Regions from separate parts of the Exiguobacterium sp. ERU653 genome, predicted to be linked through region 2. Evidence: predicted binding sites of a transcription regulator. Region 2 holds the regulator's gene; the other holds the start of a gene.

Region 1 (8,565 bases), 450 kb from region 2:
AAAGAAATAGATGGTAAAAAGATTGGCTACCTTCAAGTTACTCAATTTTCAGAACCGACAGCCGATGAGTTTCTCGAGCAACTCGAGCAACTTGAAGCAGACGACATCGATAGCTTGATCATCGACGTTCGTGGAAATCCGGGGGGTCTCTTACCTGCCGTCATCGAGATGTCTGAAGGGTTCGTCCCGACATCGAAACCGGTCGTCCAAATCGAAAATGCGGACGGGGACCGTGACGCTCAAAATGGTCGTGCCCGTGAAGCAAAACCGTATGACCTCTTCGTCTTGACGGATGAAGGCTCTGCTTCGGCATCCGAGATTTTGACAGGTGCGATGAAAGAAGGGGCCGGTGCGACAATCATTGGCACGAAGACGTTCGGGAAAGGTGTCGTGCAGACGGCGTTCGATTTAGAAGACGGCAGTAACTTGAAGTTGACGACGAGCAAATGGCTCACACCGGACGGGAACTGGATCAACAAAAAAGGGATCGAGCCGGACATCGAAGTGAAGCAACCGGATTTCTTCAATGTAACCCGCGTGCTAACAGAAGAAGAGTCATTAAAAGTCGGGGACTATGGCGACTCCGTGTCGAACTTGCACAATATTTTAACTGGAATCGGCTATGAGCCAGGCGGTCAACCCGGATATTACGGCGATACGATGGCAGAGGCCGTAAAAGCGTTCCAGGCAGACCAAAATCTCACGGCTTCAGGTACAGTCGATGAAGAGACAGCCTCGGCACTCGAATCGAAGCTACTCGAGGCGATTCAAGATGAGGAAAACGATGCTCAACTGAATCGAGCGCTAGAAGAAGCCGCAAAATAACGTTGTATGAAAGAAAGGGTTGGACCGCGTGGAAGTTGTACGAATGAGTGTTACGGCTTTATTGACGTTGTTAGGTAGTCCACTGTTTTGGGTGACGCTCGTCGCCCTTACGTACATATCAATGACCCGAGTCAAACGGGAACGGGCCATGTTTCGTTCGAGACGCCGCTCACCAAAGTCGGAATGGAAGCATTTCATCTGGCCGAGTCTCCTGCTGGCGGTCCTCTCATCAACCGCAACGATTTTACTGGAGACGACCATCACATTTGAATGGGCAGTTTCGTTTACAATTCTTTACACGCTTGTCGTCTTGGCGATGCATCCGCGATTCTTTAACCCAGTGTTGCCGCTCCTCATTATATTCGGTGTCGTCATGTTACGTGATATTGTCGCATATGGGGCATTCAGTGATTGGGTGAGAGAGCTTGCCCGAGTCGATTGGACGGTCTATGCATTGACGTTCGGGCTCGTCACACTCGCGGAAGCGATTCTCCTACGATGGGATGGACCAAAAGAGACGTCACCGACACTAATCTTGTCCAAACGTGGGCAGTTCATCGGAGGACACGTCGTCAAACGGGTTTGGTTTTTCCCGCTCGTTGTCTTTTTACCGCCGATGTTCGGTCTTGATTTGCCGATGATCCCAATCATTCTGCCGATTCCGATTGGGGTCAGTTTACTGTCGACCGGTGCCTTGCCGGGGACACTTCTCGCACGGTTGAGTAACTATCGTGCGATGCTCGCATTGATCGCCCTTATTTTGTTCGGTATATCCTATACGTGGGAGATTCCGTATATCGACTATGTATTGATTACACTATTCGTTCTCTATGAACTCGGATTACAGTGGATCAAACGAGAAAATCGTGGCACGACACCTGTCTTTATCAATGGCAATCGCGGGGCGGTCATCGTTGACACGCTCCCGAATTCACCGGGGGAAGCGATGCAACTCATCCCGGGTGAATCCATCTACAAAGTCAATGGAACAGTCATCACGGGAGGACATAGTTTCTATGAGGCGCTCCAGCAACATAAACCTTATATTAAGCTCGAAGTGTTGAACTTGAACGGTGATATCCGATTCGTTCAACGGGCGATGTATGAGACCGATCCGCATGAACTTGGCATCTTGTTCGTCGGGGAACCGACGAGTCCGCGTGTCCGTCTTCGCAAACTGTGAGAGTATCCGTCAAGGGTACTCTTTTTTGTACTGAAAAAGGGCACCCTTGGGGATGCCCTTTTTTCTTATACGTCAAGTTTTGATGGTTTAAATGCTGTTGTTGCTTCGACAGCGTGTTGCCAACCTTTGTAGAGTGCCTCGCGGTGAGATTCGTCCATGTTCGGCTCGAATTTCTTGTCGAGTTTCCACTGCTCTTTGACTTCAGCTTGGTCTTTCCAGAATCCAACGGCAAGACCTGCCAAGTAGGCAGCACCGAGTGCAGTCGTTTCGCTCACTTCAGGACGTTCGACTGGAACGTCGAGAATGTCTGATTGGAACTGCATGAGGAAGTTGTTGCTGACGGCCCCGCCATCGACGCGGAGTGTCTTCAAGTTGATTCCTGAGTCGTTCTCCATCGCCGTGAGGACATCACGTGTCTGATAAGCGAGTGACTCGATTGTCGCACGGACGAACTGTTCTTTTTCCGTTCCTCGTGTGAGGCCGAAGATAGCGCCACGAACGTCAGAGTTCCAATAAGGTGCACCGAGTCCAACGAAGGCTGGTACGACGTAAACCCCCTCTGTCGACTCGATCCGTGTCGCGTATTGCTCCGAGTCTTTCGCTGATTTCAACATCCGCAATCCATCACGGAGCCATTGAATCGCAGAACCGGCAACGAAGATCGATCCTTCGAGCGCATACTCGACTTTACCGTTGTAGCCCCAAGCAATCGTCGTCAAGAGACCATGGTCTGATTTGACGGCTTCTTCCCCTGTGTTCATAAGCATGAAGCAACCCGTGCCGTACGTGTTTTTCCCTTCCCCTTTTTCGAAGCACGTCTGACCGAACAAGGCAGCCTGTTGGTCACCTGCGGCTCCGGCGATTGGGACTTCAAATCCAAAGAAGTGATACGGGATTGTGTTTGCGTAGACTTCACTTGAAGCTTTGACTTCAGGGAGCATCGACTTCGGTACCGTTAAGATGTCGAGTAATTCGTCATCCCACTTCTGTTCATAGATGTTGTACATAAGTGTACGGGACGCGTTCGAGTAGTCTGTCACGTGGGCCGTTCCACCTGAAAGTTTCCAGATGAGCCACGTGTCGATTGTACCGAAGAGAAGTTCTCCGTTCTCGGCTTTTTCACGTGCGCCTTCGACGTTGTCCAAAATCCATTTGACCTTTGTCCCAGAGAAGTAAGCATCGATGAGAAGGCCCGTCTTGTCACGCACCATATCAGAATGACCGGCTGCTTTTAGTTCTTCACAAATGTCAGCGGTTTGTCGTGATTGCCAAACAACTGCATTATATACAGGGCGTCCTGTTTCTTTCTCCCAAACGACTGCTGTTTCACGTTGGTTCGTGATTCCGATTCCTGCAATCTCGTTCGGATCGATGTCTGCCGAACCAAATGCTTCCGCCATGACGGCGAGGACAGAACCCCAAATCTCATTGGCGTTATGTTCGACCCAGCCTGGTTTTGGGAAATACTGTTTAAATTCGCGTTGTGCGACCGTGACAATTTTTCCGTCATGGTCAAAGATGATTGCCCGTGAACTTGTCGTTCCTTGGTCTAGTGCTAAAATATAACGTTTTTCTTTCGCCATATGTGATTTCCTCCTTCAAAATATTGTGTTACGAGACGAGAAGGCCATAAATGAGTGCGGCGATAATCGCGCCGATAATTGGACCGACGACCGGGATCCATGAATATCCCCAATCTGACGATCCTTTTCCTTTAATCGGAAGAAATGCGTGAGCGATACGTGGACCGAGGTCACGTGCCGGGTTAATTGCATACCCGGTCGTACCACCGAGCGAAAGACCGATCGATACGATCAAGAAGCCGACGATGAGCGGATTAAGTCCGTCCGCGAAGGTGTTTGCCCCGAATGACAATAGACCGAAGACAAGGACGAACGTTCCGATAATCTCACCAATCAAGTTGAAAGGTGTGCTTCGAATACCAGGAGCCGTCGAGAACGTCGCCAGTTTCAAACCTGGGTCGTCCGTTGCATCATAGTGCGGTTTATAGTGGATATAAACCAAACATGCCCCAATGATGGCTCCGATAAACTGAGCGAGGATGTAGAGTGGGACATCCGCCCATGGGAATTCGCCTGCTGTCGCGAGACCAATCGTGACGGCAGGGTTGATGTGTGCACCTCCGTAAATACCGGCTGCGTAGACCCCGACCATAACGGCGAGACCCCAACCCATTGTGATGACAATCCAGCCAGAGTTTTCCGCTTTGGAATGGCGGAGGACGACGCCGGCGACGACACCGTTACCGAGCAGAATCAATAGCATCGTACCAATAATTTCACTGACAAATGCTGACATGTGATACTCCCCTTTCTCCCTTATGCAATTTGACTTACCACTTCATTATATGCCCAAAATGTAAGCGTTTTAAAACAGCGTTTTTCAAAAATCATACTTTTTTCCTAAAAATGTTCACATTTACACCTGTAAACTTCATAAAAATGATGAGTAGAGAGCGGAACTAATAAGAAATAGATGATTCATCATGAAAACTGGGGGGATTTCAATTGAATAGGAATATGGTCCATTGTTTGGTCATTCGTCTCCTATGTTACAAAAGTAACCTTTACAAATTGAACAAATGGATCTTTCTGAACGATTTGAATGTTTCTTTTGAGACGGTTAAGGAAAAATATTAAGCGATGCACAAATGACGTTTCTTCTATAAAGACGTTCTCAGTAAAAGTTGAGAAGCGAATATTTGTTCGTGTATATGGTATAATCAAGACACTTATGAAATGAGAAGGTGAGGAGTATCTTATGGAATCAATTCCGTTTGCATTACAATCTGAATTTCAACCAGGAGGTGACCAACCTGAAGCGATTCGACAGCTTGTCGAAGGTTTGAATCGGGGTGAACGGTACCAGACGCTCCTCGGGGCGACCGGTACGGGGAAGACGTTCACCGTCTCGAATGTCATCCAGGAAGTGAAGAAACCGACACTCGTCCTCGCCCACAACAAGACGCTCGCCGGACAGCTCTACTCCGAGTTCAAAGAATTCTTCCCGAACAACGCCGTCGAATATTTCGTCAGCTATTACGATTACTATCAGCCAGAGGCGTACGTGCCTTCGACCGATACGTTTATCGAAAAAGATGCTTCGATTAACGATGAGATCGATAAACTTCGCCACTCGGCGACCTCGGCTCTGTTCGAGCGCGATGATGTCATCATCGTCGCTTCGGTATCGTGCATCTACGGTCTCGGTAACCCGGAAGAATATAACAGTCTCGTCTTGAGTCTTCGTGTCGGGAAAGAGATGGGGCGCGATCAAATGCTTCGCAAATTGATCGACATCCAATATGAACGGAACGACATCGACTTCCAACGGGGTCGGTTCCGTGTCCGTGGGGACGTCGTCGAAATCTTCCCGGCGTCACGTGACGAGCAGTGCTTGCGTGTCGAGTTTTTCGGGGACGAGATTGATCGGATTCGCGAGATGGACCCGCTTACCGGCGAAATCATCGCCGATCGCGAGCATGTATCGATTTTCCCAGCATCCCACTTCGTCACACGTGATGAAAAGCTTCAAAAAGCGATCGTCAACATAGAGGCCGAACTCGAACAACAGCTTGAGAAGTTCCGTGAAGAAGGCAAGTTACTCGAGGCGCAACGTCTCGAGCAGAGGACGAACTACGATCTCGAGATGATGCGTGAGATGGGTTACTGTTCAGGCATCGAGAACTATTCGCGCCATTTGAACTTGACGGAGGCAGGCGCGACACCGTACACGCTCATCGATTACTTCCCGAAAGACTTCTTGCTCATCGCGGATGAGTCGCACGTGACGCTCCCGCAAGTGCGCGGGATGTATAACGGGGACCAAGCACGGAAACAAGTGCTCGTCGACCACGGTTTCCGTCTGCCGTCGGCGAAGGACAACCGGCCGCTCAAGTTCGACGAGTTCGAGAAGAAGTTGAGCCAGGCCATCTTCATCTCGGCGACACCGGGCCCGTATGAGCTCGAACATACGCCGGACATGATTGAACAGATTATCCGACCGACGGGTCTCCTCGACCCAACAATTGAGATTCATCCGATCAAAGGACAGATCGACTACTTGATGGATCAGATTCGCGAGCGCATCAAGCGAGGGGAACGTGTCCTCGTGACGACGCTCACGAAGAAAATGGCGGAAGACTTGTCTGATTACTTACGGGAGGCCGGAATCAAAGTTAACTATATGCACTCTGAAATCAAGACGCTCGAGCGGATTGAAATTATCCGTGACCTTCGTCTCGGAAAATACGACGTCCTCGTCGGAATCAACTTGCTGCGGGAAGGGCTAGACATCCCGGAAGTGAGTCTCGTCACGATTCTCGATGCCGACAAGGAAGGGTTCCTTCGTTCAGACCGGTCACTTATCCAGACGATCGGACGGGCGGCCCGGAACTCGAACGGGCACGTCATCTTGTTCGCGGATAAGATGACCGACTCGATGACGCGCGCGATTGAAGAGACCGACCGTCGGCGAACGATTCAACAAGCTTACAATGAAGAACATGGCATCACCCCACAGACGATTCGAAAAGATGTCCGAGGGGTCATCCGAGCAACGGTCGAGGCCGAAGAAGAGGCGTTAGAGTCGCTCAGTACGATGAAGCCGGCGGAACGCGAGGCGGCAATTGCCAAGTTGGAAGAAGAAATGAAGCAAGCGGCGCGCGATCTCCAGTTCGAACGTGCGGCCGAATTGCGTGACTTAATCTTGGAGTTGAAGGTAGGGAATTAAATGGCTGAAAAGAAAAATGCGATTGTCATTAAAGGGGCACGCGTCAACAACTTGAAAAATATTGACATCGACATCCCACGTGACCAGCTCGTCGTCTTGACGGGCTTGTCCGGTTCCGGGAAGTCTTCGCTTGCGTTCGACACAATTTACGCTGAAGGACAACGACGTTACGTCGAGAGCTTGTCGGCGTATGCCCGTCAGTTTCTCGGTCAGATGGATAAGCCGGACGTCGATACGATTGAAGGACTCAGTCCGGCCATCTCGATCGACCAAAAGACGACGAGTCGTAACCCGAGGTCGACGGTCGGTACGGTGACGGAAATCTACGACTATCTCCGACTCTTATTCGCGCGAATCGGGAAGCCGGTCTGTCCTAACCACGGAATTGAAATTTCGAGTCAAACGATCTCCCAGATGGTCGATCAGGTGATGGAATTACCGGAACGGACGCGTCTTCAGATTTTGGCCCCAATCGTATCGGGGCGTAAAGGAACGCATGTGAAAGTATTTGATTCGTTGAAAAAAGAAGGGTTCGTCCGTGTCCGTGTCAATGGAGAAACGATTGAATTGACAGATGAAATCGAGCTCGACAAAAATAAAAAACATTCAATTGAGGTCGTTGTCGACCGTCTCGTCGTCCGACCGGATGTCGAAGGCCGTCTTGCGGATTCACTTGAGACGGCGTTACGTCTCGCTGATGGACGTGTCATCATCGACAAGATGGATGGCACAGAACTTCTTTTTAGCGAACATCATGCTTGCCCGATCTGTGGTTTCTCAATCGGCGAGCTCGAACCCCGAATGTTCTCGTTTAACTCACCATTCGGCGCTTGCCCGACGTGTGATGGTCTCGGGACGAAACTAGACGTCGACCCAGAACTCGTCATCCCGGACCCGTCGAAGACGTTAAAAGAAGGGGCGATTGTCGCGTGGCAACCAACGAGTTCCCAGTACTATCCGCAGCTGCTTGCAGCGATGTGTGCACATTTTAATATCGATATGGACGTGCCGTTTGAGCGTCTGTCGAAGCGTGACCAAGAGCTCGTCTTGAACGGGTCAACTGAGGAATCCTTCCTCTTCCGCTACGAGAATGATTTTGGTCAAGTCCGGACGAACACGATTTTCTTTGAAGGGGTTCTTCGCAACATTGAGCGCCGTTACAGGGAGACGACATCCGATTACATTCGTGAGCAGATGGAAATGTATATGGCGACACATGCCTGTCCGACCTGTCACGGTTATCGTTTGAAAGAAGAGTCGCTCGCCGTCAAAATCATCGGCCAGCACGTCGGACAAGTGACGGAGAAGTCGGTTGTGAACGCACTTGCTTTCTTCGAAGGGCTAAATGAACAGTTGAGTGAGAAAGATATCGCAATCGCGCGTCTCATCTTGCAGGAGATTCGAGAACGGCTCAGCTTCTTGAATAACGTCGGTCTCGACTATTTGACACTCTCTCGTGCCGCGGGAACGCTCTCGGGTGGGGAAGCACAGCGGATTCGTCTCGCCACGCAAATCGGCTCGCGCCTCACGGGTGTCCTATATGTTCTAGACGAGCCGTCGATCGGTCTCCATCAACGCGATAACGACCGCTTGATCGCCACGCTCAAACAGATGCGTGACATCGGCAACACGCTCATTGTCGTCGAGCACGACGAGGATACGATGATGGAAGCGGACTACTTGATTGACATCGGACCAGGCGCCGGGGAGCATGGAGGCCAGGTCATCGCTGCCGGTACACCGAAACAACTGATGAAAAACAAGAATTCGCTCACCGGACAATATCTCGCCGGGAAGAAGTTCAT
Region 2 (8,565 bases):
CGTCTCCCTTCTCGCAGAGCAGGAGATCGGTGAACTGCCGAAGACCGGTTCATCGGTCGGCGTCGACGTCGGGCTGAAGAATTTTGCCATTCTATCGGACGGCACATTCTACAAGAACGACCGTTACTTCCGCACCCTCGAGAAGAAACTGGCGCGGGAGCAACGCAAGTTGTCCCGTCGTCAGCTCATCGCCCTGAACAAGAAGGTGAGACTTTCCGAGGCGAAGAACTACCAGAAGCAGAAGCGGAAAGTCGCACGCATCCATGAGAAGATCGCCAACAGACGCACCGACTTCCTGCACAAGGTGTCGACCGAGATCGTCAAAAACCACGACGTCATCGGCATCGAGACCCTGCAGGTGAAGGACATGCAGAAGAACCGCAAGTTGAGCAAGTCGATCTTCGAGGTCAGCTGGTCGGAGTTCTTTCGCATGCTCGAGTATAAGGCCGACTGGTACGGGAAGACCGTCGTGAGGGTCGGGAAGACCTTCGCCTCGAGCCAGCTCTGTTCGAGTTGCGGCCATCGACACAAAGACGTGAAACATCTTGGCTTGCGTGAATGGACATGCCCGAACTGCGGACTCCATCATGACCGTGATGTGAACGCAGGTATGAACTTGAAATTAGAAGCTGAACGCATGTTAGCTTCTTCAACCGTCGGGACGACGGGGTTAGCCTGATCACGTTTCTCTCGTTAGAGAGGATGACTCAGGAATCCTCCACCTCTAAGCGAAGCGTAGGTGGAGGTAGTTCAAATGAAGATTATTTCTTAATCGTAGCGAAAGTTTGTTCGATTGTCTAACAAAATGAGGAGACAAAAAAAGCACTTCGAGGACCGAAGTGCTTTCACGACTCATTATGACTTCTTTTCATCTTTCATCTGCACGTTCATGGCGCGCATCACTTGGTTGACTTTCTTCTGTGATGGCTTTTGACCCATCTGCATCATCAACGTACGAATCATATCTTCATTGATTGGCGGGTTTTGTTCAAGGTAGTTCATCATGTATTTACGCGCGATGAAGAATCCAATCGCGATACCCCCGATGAGTGCTGCCACGACAAGAAGAATCCAAAATAATGTACTCAAGGCTTTACCTCCTCTACCATATGAAACATCGTTTTTTACTATACACTAAATTGAACAACTTCGCTAGTCGTCCAGAAAAAAAGTGACGGCCAAATGAATGGCCGTCATAAATAATCAATTTAAGATTAAAGTGATTTTACTGCATCGACGACGTTGTCGACTGACATGCCGTATTCTTTCATGAGGAGATCTCCAGGCGCTGAAGCTCCGAACTTATCGATTCCGAGTACTTTCCCACCAAATCCGACATACTTGTACCAACCAAGTGTCGCACCCGCTTCAAGTGACACACGCTTTGTGATTGAAGACGGAAGGACAGATTCTTTATACTCAGCAGATTGCGCTTCGAAGAGTTCCCATGATGGCATCGAGACGACTGCCGCTTTCACACCTTCTGATGCGAGCTGTTCACGCGCTTCAACGAGGACGTGTACTTCAGAACCTGTACCGAGCAAGAGAACGTCTGCATCTTTCGATTCACCTGCAACGACGTAAGCACCTTTTGCTGCTGTTTCAATCGATGTGCCTTCGAGTTCAGGCAATGCTTGACGAGTCAAGACGAGAAGCGATGGTGCCGTCTTCGATGTCACAGCTTGTTTCCAAGCAGCAATCGTTTCTTTACCATCTGCCGGACGAAGAACAGAAAGGTTTGGCATCGCGCGGAAGCTCATCAAATGTTCGACCGGCTCGTGTGTTGGACCATCTTCACCAACTGCGATTGAGTCGTGTGTCAAGATGAACGTCGATGGGAGTCCCATGAGCGCAGCAAGACGAACTGCAGGGCGGAGGTAATCCGAGAAGACGAAGAACGTCGCACCGTATGGAAGTACTCCACCGTGAAGCGCCATACCGTTTACAGCTGCCGCCATCGCAAATTCACGTACACCGAACCAGATGTTACGACCGGCCGGGTCTTCATCGAAGTCCACTGCACCTTTGATCATCGAGTTGTTTGAACCTGCAAGGTCAGCCGATCCACCGAAGAGTGTCGGTACTGCTTTCGCGATTGCGTTCAACACTTCGCCACTCGTTTGACGTGTTGCTTTTTTCGAACCGATTTCAAATGTCGGCAACTCGCTGTCCCAACCTTCAGGAAGCTCATTGTTCATCGCAAGTTCGAACTGTGCACCAAGCTCTGGATGGGCCGCTTTGTATGCTTCAACGAGCTCGTTCCAGTCTGACTCGTACTTCGCGCCGGGCTCGACCACTTTCTCATTGAACAAGTCGTATACTTCGTTTGGAACGTAGAACGACTCGCCTTCCCATTTGTAGAACTGTTTCGTCAATTCGATTTCAGCATCTCCAAGTGGTGCCCCGTGCGAAGCCGACTTCCCTGACTTGTTCGGTGAACCGAATCCGATCACCGTCTTGACTTCAATCAATGTCGGTTTCGACGTCTCAGCTTTCGCTGCATCAATTGCTTTTGCGATTGAATCGATATCTGTTCCATCTTCGACACGAATGACTTGCCATCCATAGGCGTTGAAACGGTCTTCAACGCTCTCAGAGAATGACTTGTGAAGGTCACCATCGAGTGAGATGTCGTTTGAATCGTAAAGGACAACGAGTTTACCAAGTTTCAAGTGACCAGCGAGTGATGCCGCTTCCGCCGAGACACCTTCCATTAAGTCCCCGTCTCCGCAAATTCCAAATGTGTAGTGGTCAACGACGTTGAACTTGTCGCGGTTGTAAGTCGCTTCTAAGTGCTTCTCTGCCATGGCCATCCCGACAGCCATCGCGATCCCTTGTCCAAGTGGTCCCGTTGTCGCATCTACCCCAGCCGTGTGACGATACTCTGGGTGACCTGGTGTCTTCGAGTCCATTTGACGGAATGATTTAAGGTCGTCCATTGACAAATCATATCCAGACAAGTGAAGGAGCGAGTACAAGAGCATCGATCCATGACCCGCAGAAAGCACGAAACGGTCGCGGTTGAACCAGTTCGGGTTTTTCGGGTTGTGACGCATTTTGTCTGTCCAAAGTGTAAACGCCATCGGTGCAGCACCCATCGGCATTCCTGGGTGACCAGAGTTTGCTTTTTGGACCGCATCGATTGAGAGCGTCCGAATCGAGTTAATCGCTAATAATTCTTTAGTAGTTGTTTCCACTAATTTCATCCTCTCTGTGTTAAGAAGGTTTTCTACCCGTCATATTCTATCATACTCATTCGTGTGTCACAACTAATTAATTAGTATAACACATTACATGAAATCGTTTCCTTCAATTGCATGAAAAAGAACGCAATCCGTTCGTCTGATGATTGTTCGTGTATAACAAAAATGCACATCCTATGCGAAATAGGATGTGCATTCAGCATCACTCACCACGATGGCGTTTTTGTTCTTCTTTCAACTTCTCTGGCGTGACGTCGTTTCCTTCTGGGTCAACGACTTTCATGCCCATCATTTGAGACTTGAAAGATTGACGGAACGCCTTCAAATATTCTTGACGCAAGTCTTGTTGTTCGTTCATCTCTTCTTGAGATAGTCCTTCTGTCTTCGCTTTGTTGGCGAGGAAATTGATTCGCTCCAATTGTCCGGGTGCTAACATATGACTCGCCCCCTCTCTCGTGAATTTGTTCTTCTACTTTACAAAATCAGAGAGGAAGAATCAAGTTTCAGCAACTGACCGGTGTTCGAGATAGCGTCGGTTGACCGTTGCTTTTGATACTTCGTATCCGAATCCGCGAAGTGTCGCCGCAATCTCGGCAAACGTCAACCCCCGCTCGCGCAATTGAATAATCTCTTCAATCGGAACTTCAATCCGATGTCGGCCACCTTGATCATTGTTCTCAATATTACGTTGTGGATTGAAACCGTTGGCGACCGCACGACGCATTCCGCGGGAAATCTTCGCGTTATGAATTTTCCGTTGATACTCTTCGACGACACTAACAATCTCTAACACCATCTTCTCAGCATCAGAAACAACGTAATCCGAAGTCGACTGCATCGTCAACAATCGCACATCATGCTTCATTAATGTGTGTAGTATCGCAATTTTGGCATTTCCTCGTCCTAAACGACTGTCATCGGTGACGAGCACGGCATCCAACTGAGATGTCGATACGTGGTCAAGTAAATTGAGCAGCCCCTGTCGATTAACTTCATAACCGCTCTCTTGTTCTGTGATGACATCTATAATGTCGGCCCCTAAACGCGAAGCTAGTTCTTGTAATTCTTCGACTTGCCGACTGAGTGATGTCTCTTGGGTAGACTTGTTCGTCGATACCCGACAATAGATGACGACTCGCATCGCATCACTCCCTTTCATCGCATTCATTCCTTACGATACACAGTTTGAGAACGGTTCGCAATGCTGAACGATCACTCAGCGGCATACCATTTTGTTTTTCGTTCATTATGTTCTTCTCGCTCTGCCATGATTTGCGCTTCAATCGACTCTGCCTCGACATAGGCGACCTCTTCTTCAATCGTACGTTCCGATGTCATGATCGGTTCAACTGGTGTCGTTCCCCCACGCACCTCCCCAGCTAAATAAAAGGCGAACATCCCGACTAAGAGCATTCCGACTAAAATGATTCCGTTGAGTGTATCTTTCATGATTCCCTTACCTCCTGTATAAGAATATATGTTCGTTAGAACGTTTGTTCGTTTATCTGTTCTTATCATAAAACAAGAACTCGTGTTCGGTCAAGGGAAAATAACGAACGAATGTTTGTACGCTCATGTGTTCTTGTGTTACACTAAATACATAAAGAATAGGATGCGATTGCAGTTTATTCGATTATATCGAGGTGAACATAATGAAAAAAATGTCAGCGCGACAACAACAGATTCTTGATTTCATCAAAGACGAAGTTCGGGCAAAAGGCTATCCACCTTCTGTTCGTGAGATTGGAGAAGCAGTCGGTCTTGCCTCTAGTTCGACCGTACACGGTCATCTAGATCGCCTAGAGAAACGCGGTTTGATTCGTCGGGATAAGACGAAGCCCCGTGCAATTGAAATTCTGAGTGAAGATGCATCCACAATGGACGAGCAAGAGTCCGTCATGTACGTTCCGGTCATCGGGAAAGTCACCGCGGGGACACCGATCACCGCCATCGAAAACGTGGAAGAGCACTTCCCTCTTCCGGCACATATCGTTGGTTCAGATAACGTCTATATGCTGTCCGTTTCTGGAGATTCAATGATCAATGCAGGGATTTTGGACGGAGACCGTGTGCTCGTCCGCCAACAGAGCACTGCCGACAATGGAGAGATTGTCGTCGCCATGACAGAAGAGGGCGAGGCGACTGTGAAGCGTATTTATAAGGAAGCTTCAAAAGTCCGTCTTCAACCGGAAAACGACGAGTTAGAAGCGATGTATTTTGACAACGTCTCAATTTTAGGGAAAGTTATCGGCGTATACCGGACAATTCACTAATGGCTAGCGGTAAGACCCATACCCGTACGAATCTCGTGGCAACCGGCGCACTTGCGGTTGCCACGCCTTTTATTGATTTAGACGTCCCGCTCGCATTCATAATCGGTGCGATTATTGGAACGCTCTGGCTCTCCCCGGACCTCGATTTAAAATCAGATGCGTATTATCGATGGGGACCACTCAAATTGATTTGGCTCCCATATGTGAAACTTATGCCGCATCGCTCTCTACTATCACATTTTCCTGGTTTGAGCGATGTGATTCGGATTGTATATATCGGTTTCCCACTGGTACTTCTCTTACCATTCACGGCATACGAAACGGAAATTCGCTCATGGGTGGACGTTCATGGCATGTCTTTCTTTCTAGGACTCGTCTTCGCGACGACACTCCATACGACACTCGACTATACATCAACGTTTTTTAAAAAAGCGTTTTAACTAACAAAGGATCACTTCCACGCTCGTGGAGGTGATCCTTTTGCATTTCTGCTTCATCTGAAACTCAGCAAAAAAGAGCAATGAACGATACTTCTGAAGAAGGTCATTCATTGCTCTTTAGCATATTTCTTCTATTAGTAGAGCGTCAAGTACTGATCGCGTTCCCACTCTGTTACTTGCATACGGAACATATCCCACTCGATTTCTTTTAACTCGAGGAAATGCTCCCCAATGTGTTCACCGAGCGATTCCATGACGACCTTGTCTGCACGAAGGACTTCGAGTGCGTCAAAGAGTGTCGCCGGGAGATCGTCGATTCCGTTCGCTACACGCTCAGGCTTGTCCATCACGTAGATGTTGCTGTCGATTGGTTTTGGAGCATTCAAATCTTTTTCAATTCCGTCAAGACCTGAAGCCAAGAGCGCAGCAAGTGCGAGGTACGGGTTCGCTGCCGGGTCAACCGAACGTACTTCGATACGAGTCGAGAGACCACGTGCTGCCGGTACACGTACGAGTGGTGAACGGTTACGTGCGCTCCATGCAACGTAGCAAGGTGCTTCGTAGCCTGGTACGAGACGCTTGTATGAGTTCACAGTCGGGTTACATACTGCAGTGAAGGCACGAGCGTGCTCCAAGATACCAGCCGTGAATGCACGAGCTGTGTCTGAAAGTTCCATGTCGCCATTCGGATCGTAGAAGACGTTCGTGTCGCCTTTGAAGAGTGACATGTTCGCGTGCATTCCTGAACCGTTCACCCCAAAGAGTGGCTTTGGCATGAATGTCGCGTGAAGACCATACTTTGCAGCGATCGTTTTGACGACGAGCTTGAACGTTTGGATGTTATCTGCCGTCGTGACAGCATCTGCGTATTTGAAGTCGATTTCGTGTTGTCCTGGTGCGACTTCATGGTGTGACGCTTCGATTTCGAAGCCCATGTTTTCAAGTTCGATGACGATCTCTTTACGGCAGTTCTCACCGAGGTCAACTGGCGCCAAGTCGAAGTATCCACCTTGGTCGTTGAGTTCAAGTGTCGGACGGCCTGATGCATCTTTCTTGAACAAGAAGAACTCTGGCTCTGGACCAACGTTGAACGCTGTGAATCCAAGTTTTTGCATCTTCTCAAGGTTACGTTTGAGTGTACCGCGCGGGTCACCGCTGAATGGTGTACCGTCTGGGTTATAAATATCGCAAATTAAGCGAGCGACTTTTCCGCTGCCATCTGTCCACGGGAAGACAACCCATGTGTTGAGGTCTGGATACAAGTACATGTCTGATTCCTCGATGCGGACGAATCCTTCGATTGACGATCCGTCGAACATCATTTTGTTATCAAGTGCTTTGTCCAATTGGCTGATCGGCACCTCGACGTTTTTGATTGTTCCGAGGATGTCCGTGAATTGAAGACGAATAAAGCGTACGTCTTCCTCTTGTGCGATGCGTTTGATGTCTTCTTTTGTGAACGTTTTTCTGGCCATGGTAAAATGTCCCCTCTCACATTGCGTAATGGTTGATGTGTGCGGCGTTATCGATAAAAACGAGAAAGCTCGCCTTGAATGAGCGACGTCTTATTGAAGCGACCGGCTTCTTGAAGCTGTGTTTTCAACAAATGATGTAACTCTTTTTCTGAAATCTTCGGAGTTTCATCAACCGGTGTAGCCGGAGCGGACGTTTCTGCTCCTTTTCCACCTTCTTGCTCTAACATATGGCGAATCGCTGCCAAGTTAAAACCTTGGTCAATGTAATCCTTAATTGCGAGTAGACGTTCGACATCATTAAAGGAATAAAGTCGTCGTTTCGATTCTGTCCGACTAGGAGAAACCAGACCCTGTTCTTCATAATACCGAATCTGCCTACCAGTCAGCTGCGTCAAATCTTGGACGATTCCAATCGGAAACAACGGGTTGGAGCGACGAAATTGATCGGCCATCCTTACCCCTCCTTTTCTGTCTCACAATGTGAGAATAATACATGACAACAATCCTGTCAATAGATGTTAACAAAGTTAACATGACAGAACAGTTACAAAAGCGTTGACTGATTTTGCTCGTCGAATGCTACTAAGCCCTTGCCGTGTAATTGGCTCAACGCCAACATCAAAGCGACCTTTACGTGAGCATACGTCAGACCACCTTGGACGTACGCTGTGTATGGTGCTCGAAGTGGTCCATCAGCCGAAAGTTCGATGGACGAGCCTTGAATGAATGTCCCCGCCGCCATGATGACATCATCTTCATAACCCGGCATATAGGCCGGCACAGGTAATGCATGTGCATTTACAGGAGATGCCATTTGGATGCTTTGACAGAACGCAATCATTTTGTCACGGTCACGGAACGTCACCGACTGAATCAAATCCGTTCGTTCAGTCGTATAGTGCGGATCGGTCTCAAACCCCACTAGTGACAAGAGACTGGCCGTCAAGTGTGCCCCTTTCAGCGCTTGCGCAACCGTATGAGGAGCCATATAGAAGCCTTGATACATCTCCTGGAGCGAGTAGAGTGACGGTCCGGCTTCACTTCCGATACCTGGGGTCGTCATCCGGAACGAACAGCGTTCAATCAACTCTTTCGTACCGGCGATATATCCACCCGTCTTCGCCAATCCACCTCCCGGGTTTTTGATGAGGGAGCCGGCCATCAAGTCTGCCCC

What was found. The regulator LexA, encoded in region 2, represses DNA repair genes until DNA is damaged. The targets are predictions, from matches to a motif close to CGAACATATGTTCG.
Region 1: the regulator LexA is predicted to act here: its motif matches at 4,724-4,737, upstream of uvrB (excinuclease ABC subunit UvrB).

Annotation. Positions count from the first base shown of each region.
Region 1 covers NZ_JACSKV010000001.1:1,331,892-1,340,456, reverse strand. The annotation lists gene KNO95_RS06835 (S41 family peptidase) at 1-825, shown strand, start outside; gene KNO95_RS06830 (PDZ domain-containing protein) at 854-2,008, shown strand; gene glpK (glycerol kinase GlpK) at 2,074-3,591, opposite strand; gene KNO95_RS06820 (MIP/aquaporin family protein) at 3,620-4,327, opposite strand; gene uvrB (excinuclease ABC subunit UvrB) at 4,790-6,760, shown strand; gene uvrA (excinuclease ABC subunit UvrA) at 6,761-8,565, shown strand, end outside.
Region 2 covers NZ_JACSKV010000001.1:881,936-890,500, forward strand. The annotation lists gene tnpB (IS200/IS605 family element RNA-guided endonuclease TnpB) at 1-679, shown strand, start outside; gene KNO95_RS04545 (YneF family protein) at 856-1,089, opposite strand; gene tkt (transketolase) at 1,215-3,206, opposite strand; gene KNO95_RS04555 (DUF896 domain-containing protein) at 3,406-3,639, opposite strand; gene KNO95_RS04560 (YneB family resolvase-like protein) at 3,700-4,344, opposite strand; gene KNO95_RS04565 (hypothetical protein) at 4,416-4,652, opposite strand; gene lexA (transcriptional repressor LexA) at 4,856-5,476, shown strand; gene KNO95_RS04575 (metal-binding protein) at 5,476-5,916, shown strand; gene glnA (type I glutamate--ammonia ligase) at 6,051-7,391, opposite strand; gene KNO95_RS04585 (MerR family transcriptional regulator) at 7,439-7,843, opposite strand; gene KNO95_RS04590 (methionine gamma-lyase family protein) at 7,936-8,565, opposite strand, start outside.